Regions from separate parts of the Proteiniborus sp. MB09-C3 genome, predicted to be linked through region 3. Evidence: riboswitches for the same ligand, from Rfam matches in the RefSeq annotation. Region 3 holds a riboswitch; each other region holds the start of a gene.
The links. Region 3 has a riboswitch for cyclic di-GMP ahead of QO263_RS01060 (transglutaminase-like domain-containing protein). Riboswitches for the same ligand answer to the same signal wherever they lie in the genome.

Region 1 (3,255 bases), 1.1 Mb from region 3:
TAGCTGCAATGCTATCTATCGATTTAACTATTTCATTGCTTTCAGAAGCTATCTGCTGTGTAGCTGCACTCACTTCATTTATTTGTTCTGCCACGTTTTCAACTTCCTTAACTATAGACTTAAAAGTATTTCCTGCCTTGTTTACTGCTTCTACTCCTTCAAGAATTTCTTGTCCTCCAGATTCAATAACATTGACTGCACGGTTTGTCTCGCTCTGAATATCTTTTATTAATCCTTCAATTTTCTGGGTCGAAGCAGAAGATTGCTCAGCTAAGTTTCTTACCTCTTCAGCAACAACTGCGAATCCCCTTCCCTGTTCGCCTGCTCTAGCAGCTTCTATAGCAGCATTAAGAGCTAGTAGATTTGTTTGATCCGCAATATTCTTAATGACATCTACAATCTGTCCAATTTCTTCTGATTTTTTTCCTAAGGCATTAACAACATTCGCACTTTCTATGGAAACCTGCTTTACTCTATCAATTTTTCTTACTGCATTTTCTGCCTCTCTTACTCCTTCGTTGGCAGCATCAGAAGCATTCTTACTTGCATTAGTTACAGATTCTGTATTTGCTGCAGCCTGCTGTATTGCAGAAGAAATTTGACCTATATGGGAGCTGGTAGCCTCTAATTCTTCGGATTGTGCTGCGGCACCGCTGGACAGCTCCAGTATAGTTTTAGATACTTGCTCGGCAGCAGCTGTTGTTTCTTCAGATGATGCTGATAACTCCTGACTATAGGCGGCAACACTTTGAGAAGCTTCTGTAATCTTTATTATCATATCTCTTAGCCTATCAGTCATTATGTTAAAGGAATTTGCTAATTCACCAATTTCATCTTTATTTTTAACCTTTATAGCTTGTACTGTTATATCACCTTCAGCTATTTTTTTCGTAGCTCCAGCCATTACTGTTATTGGCTTGGAAATTATATTAGATATGTATAAAGAGACTATTATTCCTGTTAGTACGCTTAGTACAATTATAATAATCAATATGACTAATGTTTCTGAATATAGCATGTCGCTTCCATTATTAGCCGCCTCTGCTAATTCACTTTTTTGCTTTACGAGATAATTGATTTTTATTTCTATTTGCTCAGAATTAAGACGATTTACCATAGTTTGTTGATTAGCTTCCTCAATTTTGCCACTTGTAGCTAATGCAATAGCACTTTCCTCGTTAGGCTTTAGTATTTCCCACAGTTTTGTTATTTCAGAATATATACTTCTACCTTCCTCATCTACTATTGTACTTTTAAAATCCTCTAAGTTTTTTTCAAATTCCTCAAATGTAGACTTCATACTTTTAGCAGCTGTTTCCCGTCCTTTAGAATCTACTGCTAATATCAGCATTCCCCTGTCCTCTCCCAAGGATGCTAGATTTATTTGTGCATCTTTAATATATTCAATGCCTTTTAAGTGCATGTCATATAAAACAGTTAATTCATTGTTAATTACTGAAAGACTGTATATTCCAACACCACCTAATATAATCATTAAAATAATTAAGGCACTGAATCCAAATATTAGCTTTTTTCTCACTGTCAATTTCATTTATAATTCTCTCCTTTAGAAATTATGATAAACTAACACCTTGCTAAGAGAACAACCTTTTCTACAAATATCAGCCTTTTTAAATAGATGCAAGAAAGCTGTGAGTTCTGTTAAAACCACAGCTAAAAAATCATGGAAAAACATATTTACAACCCAGTCATTATAGTGTCGTACATGTCATATCCGTGGTTTCGCGTCTCTATCCTTCGATAAATTAGCTTTTTATATATTTTCATTGTATTGTACAAATAGTTTTTACATATAATATTACTATATTAGACACCACGTATTATTGTAGTACTATTTTCCACTTTTGTCAACATTTTATGCTATAATAAGGAAAAAGTTCTATGGTAATCTCAAACATATCCATTTACTACTCTTATGACACAATAGGCGGGGTATATATTAATATCTGCTTTATAAAATTAATACATTTTATGAAGCGAATATAATAATAAATTACAAAATAATGGGAGTGATTGTTATGGACAAAAGCCAGATATATCGTCAAAAAATACTTTCTTGTGCAAAAGAAATCCTAGAGATTAATGGCGAAGATGCTATTACTATAGATAATATTGCAAGAAAGTGTAAAATCAGTAAATCCACTTTTTATAATTATTTTTCTAATAAAGAAGACTTAATAAACCATCTAAACAGTTTCTCTGATATAGATGGTTTTTTTGTTTCTGGGACAAGAGAATTGATTTTACTTAAGGCAATTGAAGCTTTTCCCAGATTCGGATTTAACGAAATTGATATGGATAAAATCGCCAAGCTAGCAAAAATAAAAAGGACTACTATATATAATTATTTTTCTAGCAAAGAGGAACTATGGGAAAACTGTATTAGATATATTGTTGATAAGCAAAAAAGTATTATAGAGTCTATTGTGCTCGCTGATGAGAATCCTGTAGAAGTAATGGATAATTATATAGACTCTTTATTTAAGCTAGAAAATGAGTATTATAATGCTATCATAATAGTAAGCAAATACCATTACATAAGCAATAAAAAAATGCAAGAATTGCTTAAGGAATTAATCGATATAAAAATAAAATTATTTTCTTCAATAATTGAAAATGGGAAACAGAAAGGAAGCTATAAAAAGGATATAAATTCTATTAATACAGCAAAACTTATTACGACTTTTTTATTTGGATTAAGTTTTATCGATGCAGAAGATATTGGTGAATCGAAAAAAAAACTTTTTAACTTACTTCATAATTTTATAAAAGAAAATAACTTATCTAAGGAAGTACATGAGCCTTGATAAAAGAAACATCCCTTGTAACCTTTTAATTACTAAAGAGTATTATGATAATGTTAGATTTTAGTTGAGGGGGCGTTTCTGTGTTAGAAGCCTTATTATTAGTTATAGCTTTATCCTTAGATGCTTTTGTAGCTAGCATTGCTTATGGAACAAGTAAGATTAAAATACCTATTTCATCGGTAGCCGTTATTAGTACTATTTGCTCCTTTATTCTTGCGATTTCTCTTTTTTTAGGATCCATATTGAAAATGGTATTGCCAAACAGATTTGCTACTACAATTAGCTTTATAGCTCTTATGCTGTTAGGTATATATTATTTGCTTGAAGGGATTGTAAAGGCTAATTTAAGGAAAAGTGAAAGCTCAAATAAAAGAATTAAATTTAGATTTGCAGATATGCAGCTTGTACTGGATATTTATTTAGATGA
Region 2 (3,255 bases), 340 kb from region 3:
TCTTAAAATGGAGTAAATAAATATTAATCTTAAATTCAGGTAAGGCATGCTCCTTGCCTGAATTTTTATATTGCTGGATAAAAAAATAACAATATGACAAAACTATAAAAATAGTTATAATTTTTTGATGGAGTGATTATATGAATCCAATGTTGAAAAAATTAGTAGACCAAGAATTTATGACAGAAGCATTTGCAAGCTATATCGAAGAAGCAGTAGCTAATAAAGACTCTTTTGTGGTTTCAGGTCACAAAGGATGGGGAATTCTACCTCTTTTTGCTACAATAGGTGCTGTAGCTAAGGGAAATTCTTCAATGAAGCAGGTTAAAAGCTTCGAAGACTTAGCTGATGAAGCTGAATACTATTTAATTGGAGATCTTAAGGATATTGATTATGCAAAGTTAATTACTGACACTATGTTAAAACAAAATTCATCAATGATTTGTCTAAAAGATCCAGATCATCCATACTCATTTTTTAAATTACTTGGTGATGTTTATAAAGCTAATGGAGATACTTCCAAGACATATCAAGTACTTGAATGCGACAAGATCAATGATGAGAAAAAATTGGTCAAGATCACTAAGATTACATTAAATGAAAAAGGAAGGCCTTTAAAGGTTGACTTAAGAGGATAGCTAAATGTTTAGACCCGCAGATAACTGCGGGTTTATTGCGGCATTGAAAAAAATCAGGAGTTTAGATTCCTGATTTTTTTATATTTATGGTGTTTTTTAATACTACTACTAGTGTTTTTTAATACTACATGGTGTATAATATATTTAGAGATATTAAAAGAGGAGAGTGATTTAATGAATGAATTAAATAAATCTTTGGGAGTTAATGAAATTTCAAAGAAGGCTTACTCTATAAAGGAGGAAATAGCCAGCAGCATAACTCACGGCGTAGGTGTTCTATTTAGCGTAGTCACTTTGACTATTTTGCTCATATATGCTATTTGGGATAAAAGTACAATATCAATAGTGGCCTTCAGCATATATGGATTTTGCTCCATCTGTCTGTATACATCTTCAACCCTATATCATAGCTTTCAAAATGAAAAAATAAAAAAGATACTTAGAGTATTTGACCATTCTTCAATATTTTTATTTATTGCAGGTACTTATACTCCAGTTACATTGCTATCTATGACAGGATATTGGAGAATAGGTATATTAGTTGCTGTATGGACTATAGCGTTATTTGGCATAGGATTTAAGATATTCACCTATAATAAATTCGATAAGTTTAAAATGGTTTCTGTACTTATGTATGTGCTTATGGGCTGGATAGTAGTTATAGCAGTAAGGCCTATGCTGCAGATGGTGCCGAAAGGATTTTTCATTTGGTTATTGGCAGGTGGAATAGTCTATACATTAGGAACAATATTTTATTCAGTAAAGAAAATTCCTTATAACCATGCTATATGGCATTTATTTGTACTAGGCGGAAGTGTAATGCACTTTCTAGGAATATTTATATATTTGAAATGAAAAAGCTGAGAATTCTCAGCTTTTTCATTATACTATAATCTCAATTAGATGAAACAATAATAAAAAAATAATGCAAAGCTATTAAATCTTAGCTATAGTACTAAAGTACTAAAAAGCACATAATTAGGAAAACACTCTATTAATCAACGATATTTTGCAGACATAAAATAAAGATTTTGGTATAATATTTTGGTGATAAAACAAAGCTAGCAGGATAATTTTTGAAAAAGGTAAACTTATTGAAAAATAAGGACGCAAGGCTACAGGCCTAAAGTCAAATGACCATGGTAGCTGGGCCACCAGATTATTGCATGTAAGCCCATATCTCTCCATGCCTTTTCGACATGTAGGGATTTTTTGTTTTATTGTTAAAATAACTTGGAAGGAGGACAAAATTATGACAGAGGATATCGAAAAAGCAAACGATGCTGATGAGATAGTTGCATGTTTGAATTGCAGTAGTTCAGTAGTAGAACCTGAGTATAAAGCACCTTTGTGTAGCGAGTGTAGGGACAAATTATCAAATCGTCCAATACCACTATGGATAAAAGCTTTCTTTGGTATTATATTTATTGTTACTATTCTATCTCTTATAATGTTTCCAGCTCTACTGAAAGCAGGTGTTGCTTATGAAAGAGGGGCTAGGGCTGAAAATGAAAGAAAATACATTACTGCTATGAATGAGTATGAAAGGGTTTTAAACAAGTATCCTGACTCAACTCTTGTTTTGGCTAAGCTTAGTATTGCATATTATGAGAATGATAAAATTGATAAAGCAATAGATGCAATTGATATGATAATAGGGGAAGAGGCAGAAGAAGACTTAATAGACAGGATTGATACTGTTATGGATAATATAGCTACATTTTATTTCCTCAATGAAGGCTTAAATAAAATATTGAATAGTTCAGAGCAGGACTATTATACTGAAGAACTTGTAGCTCAGCTAGAAACTTATGTGAATGAACATCCAGAAGATGTTGCAGGAAAGTATTATTTAGCAGATGCTCTATATGAGTTTGGAGAGTTTGATTATGCTGAAATTTTAATAAGAGAAGTTATTAATTCTAAACCTGAATTTCATTCTGCATACTTTTTTCTTGCCGCAATATGTAGGGAACAAGAAAGATACGATGAAGCTTTAGAATACTGCAAAGAAGTGTTGAGCATGAATGCTGAAAATCCAGGAGCATACATAACTATATCCAAAATAGAGCTTAAGAGAAATAATGACGAAGTTGCTTTGGAAATGGCAGAAAAAGCATATAAACTTGACAAAGATAACAATCAAGCTGTTTCAAATCTCTCTCTAGCTTATCATTATAACGATATGATAAGTGAAAGAGACAATATGTTTAATCTTCTTGTAGATAAAAATGCTGAATATGAAACCGAATTTTTGACATCAATTTTTAACGGAACATATCAATGGAGATAAATAAGCGAGGTGTAATATTATGTTTATCATACCAGGATTTTTAATATCAATAATAACTTTTCCTGGAGTAATAGTTCATGAGCTTGCTCATCAACTGTTTTGCAAAACATCTAGGATTGCAATCTTTGATATTTGCTATTTTAGGTTTGGAAATCCATCAGGCTATGTGGTTCATGAAGAGCCTAAAAATGCGAAGCAGCAAATTCTAATAGGCGTAGGGCCTTTTATAGTAAATACGGTAATTGGTGCATTAATTTCACTGCCTGCTGCTATACCAGTTATTAAATTTAAGAGCGGGAATATTTTAGAATATGTATTGATTTG
Region 3 (3,255 bases):
AAAAACCAACTGAACCAGAGCCAGAACCTAAACCAGAACCAGAAGAACCAACAATAGTCACACCACCAGAAAACGGAACAGTTGAGTTTGACGAAGATGGCAACTGGAAGTACACTCCAAACCCTGGATTTAAGGGCAAGGATAAATTTGTCATAAGACATCCAGATGGGACAGAAGAGCTCATCGAGATAGATGTAGACGATATCCCATTAGGCACAGTACTTCCTAAAACTGGGGAAGGCAGCAAAATAGGATATTATATAACAGGATTACTATTAGTATTTCTAGGACTATTCCTAAGAAGAAAAATAGTATAAAAAAAGTAGAACTACAGCAAAAGGGTGCTATACGAAGTAAAGGGAAATAGTATGAAAGGCAGAGGCTAAAATCTCTGCCTTTTAAACATAAAACTACTAGTATTGAAGAATATATAGATGATAAAATTATCATTAAAAAGATGATTTAAAGGCAGGGTAAAGAATGAAGAGAAAAATAATACCATGGATAATAATCATCACAGGTTTATTCATAGCTGCATATCCAAAAGCATCAGAGCTATATGCAGACTACAAACAATCTAAACTTATAGAAGAGTGGCAGCAAAGCCTCTCTAGAATAGATAGTGTAGATATGGAAGAGGAAGAAGAAATTAATAGCTTAGAGTCATACGGCGAGGAGGAATTAGAAATAGGCGCAATCGAAGAACTAAACTCCCGTGAGATAAGAGAAAGAGAAAAGAAAAAGAAAGAAGAAGCAGATAGGGAAGAAAAGAAGAGAAAAGAAGCAGAAAGAGTAGCACAAGAAAGAGAAGAATATATACAAAAGCACATGGAAGGTATTCTTAAAATAGAAAAAATCAAATTCAGTCAGCCCATACTAAAAGGAGCTACGCAAAACAACCTAAACATATCAGTAGCCAGTGTGGAAAACACAGGGAGAGCAGGAGAAATCGGAAACTATGCCATAGCAGGACATAGAAATCGTAGTTTTGGAAGGAACTTCAATAGACTAGAAGAGGTCGAGATTGAAGATAAAATAGTAGTAGATATTGGAGATAGTCAGTTTGAATATACTGTTACAGAAAAGCTATATGTTTATCCAGAAGAAGTCTGGGTATTATATAGTAATAAGGAGGATAAAGAAATAACCTTAATAACCTGCCACCCTATGAAGAACCCAACTCATAGGCTGATTATAAAAGGGAAAATACTTGAATAATCCTTAAACCGTAAGCTATGAAAATAGAATCATAGGACTGTAGCCCTATGCAATAATTGGACAAGCTATGGTAAAATTAAGAAAATAAATATATTTTTTTATCAGTGACTTTTCACCGATAAAGGCAAACCTAGTGAAAGCTAGGGACGCAAAGCTAAAGGGCCTTACTTAAAAATAAGATGGCAGCCAGTTACCGAAAGGAGAGTTTTTTATGTTAAAGAGAAATCTTGTGCTCTTCTTACTAGTCATTTCATTATTATTACTTTCTACAATAGCTTTTGCTTCAAATTCAAATATTGATAAAAGCCAATTAGAAAATGGATTAGTAACTATCACTTATATACCAAAAAAGGATGTTGCAGCAAAAGTAATGATTACTAAAGGCGATATAAAATATACTTATGATATAAAAGCAAACAACAGCTATCCGTTACAGCTTGGAGATGGAAAATATACTGTTTCTATTTTAGAAAATGTAGAAGGTAACAAATATAGACAAGTAGAAAAAGAAGAGATAAATCTAAAGCTATCAGATGCTAATAAAGTGTTCCTACAATCTAATCAGATAATAAACTGGAACGAAAACATGGAGGCTATGAAAAAAGCCAAAGAATTAGCTAAGAATGCAAAAAATGACAAGGAAAAAGTAATTGCAATTTACAATTTTATTATAAACAATATTAGCTACGATAATGACAAGGCTGCAAGTGTACAAGCAGGATACATACCTTCCATAGACATTATATTAAAAGCTTCAAAGGGAATATGTTATGATTATGCTACATTATTTGCAGCAATGCTTAGAAGCCTAGATGTACCTACAAAGCTAGTTATGGGAAGAAAAAATGATGTAGAAGCATATCATGCATGGAATCAAGTATATCTAGAAGATTCTAAGGAATGGGTAACTATAGATACAACTTATGATGCAGCACTTAAAAAAGAAAATGCAGCTAGCTCAATGATAAAAGACGAGAAAGAATATAAAATAGAAAAACAATACTAGTACTATGTTAATAGAAACCACTGGTTTAGGCCAGTGGTTTTTCTATATGCTGAATAAACTAAAAAGGCAATGCGAATGTAGACAGAATCTGGAAGTATTATAATAGATACTACTAAAACGACTATTAGATGCCATACCATAGGAGATATAGTACCTCCTATAACCATATAAAATTCCTTAGTGACAAACGCCCTGCTTCCTTTATAGGGTAAATTAGCTATACCTTTAAAATCGCCCTTTAAAGCCTTAAAAGTATAGAGACATACCCAGCCTGATACAGAAGAATAGAATAACATATTAAGTATAAGCTTGTCATTACCCCTAAATAGCCTGTTAATTTCCAAAAAGGACTTCAAATCTTAAATCATGTAATAAAAAAGAGTCATTGATGTCTTTCTTTTATCATATAATCCTACAGAAATGACCATTTCCATATTCATGCATAGTTAATCTTCCGCATCCTCTAGATATTTTCTTGAATAGTGTTTCTTTGCAGTCATTCATAAATTCAATTCCACTTATTGCTGTTATACCACTAGCTTTGTAGGCTTTAGGATAAAATGGGACGGAGAAGCCTATAAGAGCTATTTCACGAGCATTCGTACACATCTTAAGTATTTCATCAGTTGTATGATTTATCATAGTTGTTCCAGTTATAATAACTACATCACATTGAGGCAATAATTCAGTTTGCATTGAAATTGGATATACTGAAGCGCCTTCAACACTTCCTTGAATATCTATTGCTCTGTCAAAGGGAATATATCTTTTTACCCTTGATGCTAGATTTTTAACTAAAGGAGGCATATGTCCGATTACACCTACAGTATCTTTAGATGTTATTTTTTCATATAATGTATCCATATCTTCAGTAGATTTAGTAGTACGTATGTATTTATTTGCTGCATTTATAACAGCACAGCCTAAACCTCTTTGCAAATCCTCAGCTCCTGTAACAGCCCATTTAGCACAATCAATTGCTTTCATACCTATCATTTCCTCACCATATGAAAATATAGAGCATCCCGAGG
Region 4 (3,255 bases), 1.5 Mb from region 3:
GAGATTTGGAGACTATAAGTATTGCATTAACAGCTGCTGAAACAGGGCATCTTGTTTTATCTACCTTACATACATTAGGAGCTGCAAAGACCATAGATAGGATAATAGATGTATTTCCTCCTTATCAGCAGCAGCAAATTAGAATTCAATTTTCTTCGGTTATTCAGGGAATTGTATCTCAACAGCTTTTACCTAGATTAGATGGAAAAGGCAGAGTAGCTGCATTTGAAGTCATGATTGTTACTTCTGCAATTAGAAATTTAATAAGAGAAGAAAAATCTCATCAAATTGATACAGCAATCCAAACCGGTGCCAAGTTTGGTATGCAGACAATGGATAATTCACTATTATCTTTATACAAAAGAGGCTTGATAAGTGGGGAAACGGCACTGAATCAGTCTGTAAATACTGATATTATCAGAAACTATGTATTATAATCAGGTGGTGATTTTATGCAGTTTATGTATAGAGCAGTTACAGATAGCGGACAAATTATAGAAGGAATCTATGAGGCTAACAGTGAACAAGAAGTACTATCGATGCTAAGAAATAACGAATACATGCCTATATCAATAGAGCATAAAGAGGAAGAAAAACCAGTATCGTCTTATTTTTCGAAAAAGGTTACTAAAAAGGATATAGCAGTATATTGCAGGCAGTTCTACACAATGCTAAATGCAGGTGTCAGCATAATTAAATGTCTAGATATATTGGAAGTCCAGACTGAAAATAAAGCAATGAGAAATGCAACAAGAGCTGTTTTTGATGATGTACAAAAAGGAATGACTTTATCTGAATCAATGAGAAAATACGAAAAGGTTTTTCCTAGCTTGCTAGTAAACATGGTTGAGGCAGGAGAAGTAAGTGGTAACCTTGATGTAATAATGGAACGAATGGCAATACATTATGAAAAAGAGAATAAAATCGAAAATAAAGTAAAAGGAGCAATGATTTACCCCATTGTTCTAGGAGTTGTTTCAATAGCAGTAGTGATTTTCTTGTTAGTGGCTGTCATGCCTACTTTTATTGGAATGTTTGAAAGCAGTGGAATAGAATTGCCAGCTCCAACTAAATTGCTTTTAAGCATCAGTGATTCTCTCAAAAACCAGTGGTATATATATTTAGCTTCAATACTTATTTTAGCACTTATTATAGGATATTTTGGAAAGCAAGAATCTGGAAGATTATTTATTGATGGGTTAAAGCTTCGAATACCAATTTTTAAGGACACAAGCATAAAGATAGCTACTTCAAGATTTACTAGAACATTGTCTACGCTTCTATCAAGTGGGATACCCTTACTTCAAGCTCTAGATGTAGTATCAAAAATAGTCAACAACAGGTTTTTAAGCCTTAGACTAGAAAATGCAAAGGAAGAAGTAAGGAAAGGAATTCCTCTATCCAGAACAATTAAAGAAGTTAGGGTATTTCCTCCTATGGTGGATTCAATGATAAAAATAGGAGAAGAATCAGGCTCACTAGATGAAATACTAAATAAGAGCGCAGACTTCTATGACGAAGAGGTAGAGGTAGCCATTCAAAAAATGACAGAAATGCTCCAACCTCTTCTAGTAGTATTCATGGCGCTAGTAGTGGGATTTATAGTCATAGCCATGGCACTGCCAATGTTTGACATGGTCAATACTGTACAGATGTAAAAGCAAAAAAACACTAGAAAAATAGCAAATTTTGTATTGACAGGATTTAGTAACTAAAATATTATTGTAGATATCAACAGAATAATTGGCAAAGCTATTGAAAAATAGCGACGCAAAGCTAGAGTCTAAAGCTACTGAGAAGTAGCCATGATCGTTCAGCTGCATAAATAATTTAGTGTTATTTGTGCAGCTTTTTTTGTACCAAAGGACAATTTTTTAATACTATTTTCGAAGGGTGGTGGTTTAGAAAAGAAATAATAGTTGCATCTATTATATGGTATTGATAAAAAATAATAACAAGGGGGAACAGATATGTTCGAATTTATTTTAAAGCAGTTAAAGCAGTTAAAGCAAAATAAAAAAGGATTTACTTTAGTGGAGTTAGTTGTTGTTATAGCTATACTGGGTATATTGGCAGCTATTGCGGTACCTAAGCTAACTACATCAAGAAAAGCAGCAGCAGATACTGCACATCAGGCTAATATTAAAGTACTTACAAGTGCAGCAACAATGTATATAGCAGATGAAGGAGTCCCAACTGAGGCTGATGTAGTATGGACAGAAGCAAATAAAGACGATGATAATGGTTGGGGAAATTATCTTCAGGAATGGCCTAAAGCACCTACTGGAATCTCTAACGCAGAAGTTAATGGAAAAGATTATAAAGTAACGATTTCTACTGGCGGAGATATAACAGTATCAAATGAGTAGAATTGAGAACCTAGAGAGAAGAGCACAAGAACAGGAATTTTATCCTGAAGGACCTCAGGGACAGGAACCTTGTCTCACATAATATAACTTTTGAAGGACTTCAGGGACAGGACCTTGTCCCACATAATATAACTTTTTAATTGAAATGCTTCAAAGTAAACAGAAAATTTGACTAAAGGAGAGCTTACCATGTACATACTAACATTCATATTCGGAACTTTAATAGGTTCTTTTCTAAATGTATGCATATACAGAATACCTAGAGAAGAGTCTATAGCTTATCCTTCTTCCCATTGTCCTAAATGCAGCACTCCTTTAAAATGGGACAACCTTATTCCTGTACTTAGCTTTCTATTGCAAAAAGGCAAATGTAGATATTGTGGGGAGTCCATTTCCCCACAGTATCCCATTGTTGAACTATTGAATGGTATTTTATATGCTATATTTTTTCATTTTTATGGATTATTAATTGATTTCTTTTTTTATAGCTCTATTGTGAGCATTTTAATTGTCATTAGCTTAATAGACTACTATCATCAAATAATACCGGATTCTTTAGTAATTATTATTTTCATAATAACTATTATTCATAAGCTCACATTATTTATATTGTATAAAACACCATTTAATCTAATGAATAGCATATTAGCTCTATTATTAGGAGGAGGATTATTTCTAGTTATTGCTATAGTCTCAAAAGGTGGCATGGGAGGAGGAGACATAAAGCTTATTAGTGTATTAGGCTTTATGCTTGGAATAAAGAAGCTTCTTTTGAACATATTATTATCCTTTATAATTGGAGCCGTTTTTTCAGTATTCTTATTACTCCTAAATAAAAAAGGGAAAAAAGATGCTATACCTTTTGGACCTTTTATCAATATTGCAT

Region 1: another riboswitch for cyclic di-GMP. It lies ahead of QO263_RS06380 (methyl-accepting chemotaxis protein); the one in region 3 lies ahead of QO263_RS01060 (transglutaminase-like domain-containing protein).
Region 2: another riboswitch for cyclic di-GMP. It lies ahead of QO263_RS02680 (tetratricopeptide repeat protein); the one in region 3 lies ahead of QO263_RS01060 (transglutaminase-like domain-containing protein).
Region 4: another riboswitch for cyclic di-GMP. It lies ahead of QO263_RS12760 (type II secretion system protein); the one in region 3 lies ahead of QO263_RS01060 (transglutaminase-like domain-containing protein).

Annotation. Positions count from the first base shown of each region.
Region 1 is NZ_CP127161.1:1,324,685-1,327,939, reverse strand. It holds gene QO263_RS06380 (methyl-accepting chemotaxis protein) at 1-1,552, opposite strand, end outside; cyclic di-GMP riboswitch class I at 1,697-1,782, opposite strand; gene QO263_RS06375 (TetR/AcrR family transcriptional regulator) at 2,040-2,828, shown strand; gene ytaF (sporulation membrane protein YtaF) at 2,909-3,255, shown strand, end outside.
Region 2 is NZ_CP127161.1:558,782-562,036, forward strand. It holds gene gcvPB (aminomethyl-transferring glycine dehydrogenase subunit GcvPB) at 1-20, shown strand, start outside; gene QO263_RS02670 (hypothetical protein) at 141-638, shown strand; gene trhA (PAQR family membrane homeostasis protein TrhA) at 813-1,493, shown strand; cyclic di-GMP riboswitch class I at 1,713-1,797, shown strand; gene QO263_RS02680 (tetratricopeptide repeat protein) at 1,891-2,931, shown strand; gene QO263_RS02685 (metalloprotease family protein) at 2,951-3,255, shown strand, end outside.
Region 3 is NZ_CP127161.1:216,534-219,788, reverse strand. It holds gene QO263_RS01070 (collagen binding domain-containing protein) at 1-317, shown strand, start outside; gene QO263_RS01065 (class D sortase) at 481-1,218, shown strand; cyclic di-GMP riboswitch class I at 1,332-1,416, shown strand; gene QO263_RS01060 (transglutaminase-like domain-containing protein) at 1,430-2,224, shown strand; gene QO263_RS01055 (hypothetical protein) at 2,227-2,568, opposite strand; gene QO263_RS01050 (DUF364 domain-containing protein) at 2,627-3,255, opposite strand, start outside.
Region 4 is NZ_CP127161.1:2,610,059-2,613,313, reverse strand. It holds gene QO263_RS12770 (type IV pilus twitching motility protein PilT) at 1-437, shown strand, start outside; gene QO263_RS12765 (type II secretion system F family protein) at 453-1,658, shown strand; cyclic di-GMP riboswitch class I at 1,736-1,825, shown strand; gene QO263_RS12760 (type II secretion system protein) at 1,971-2,369, shown strand; gene QO263_RS12755 (prepilin peptidase) at 2,559-3,255, shown strand, end outside.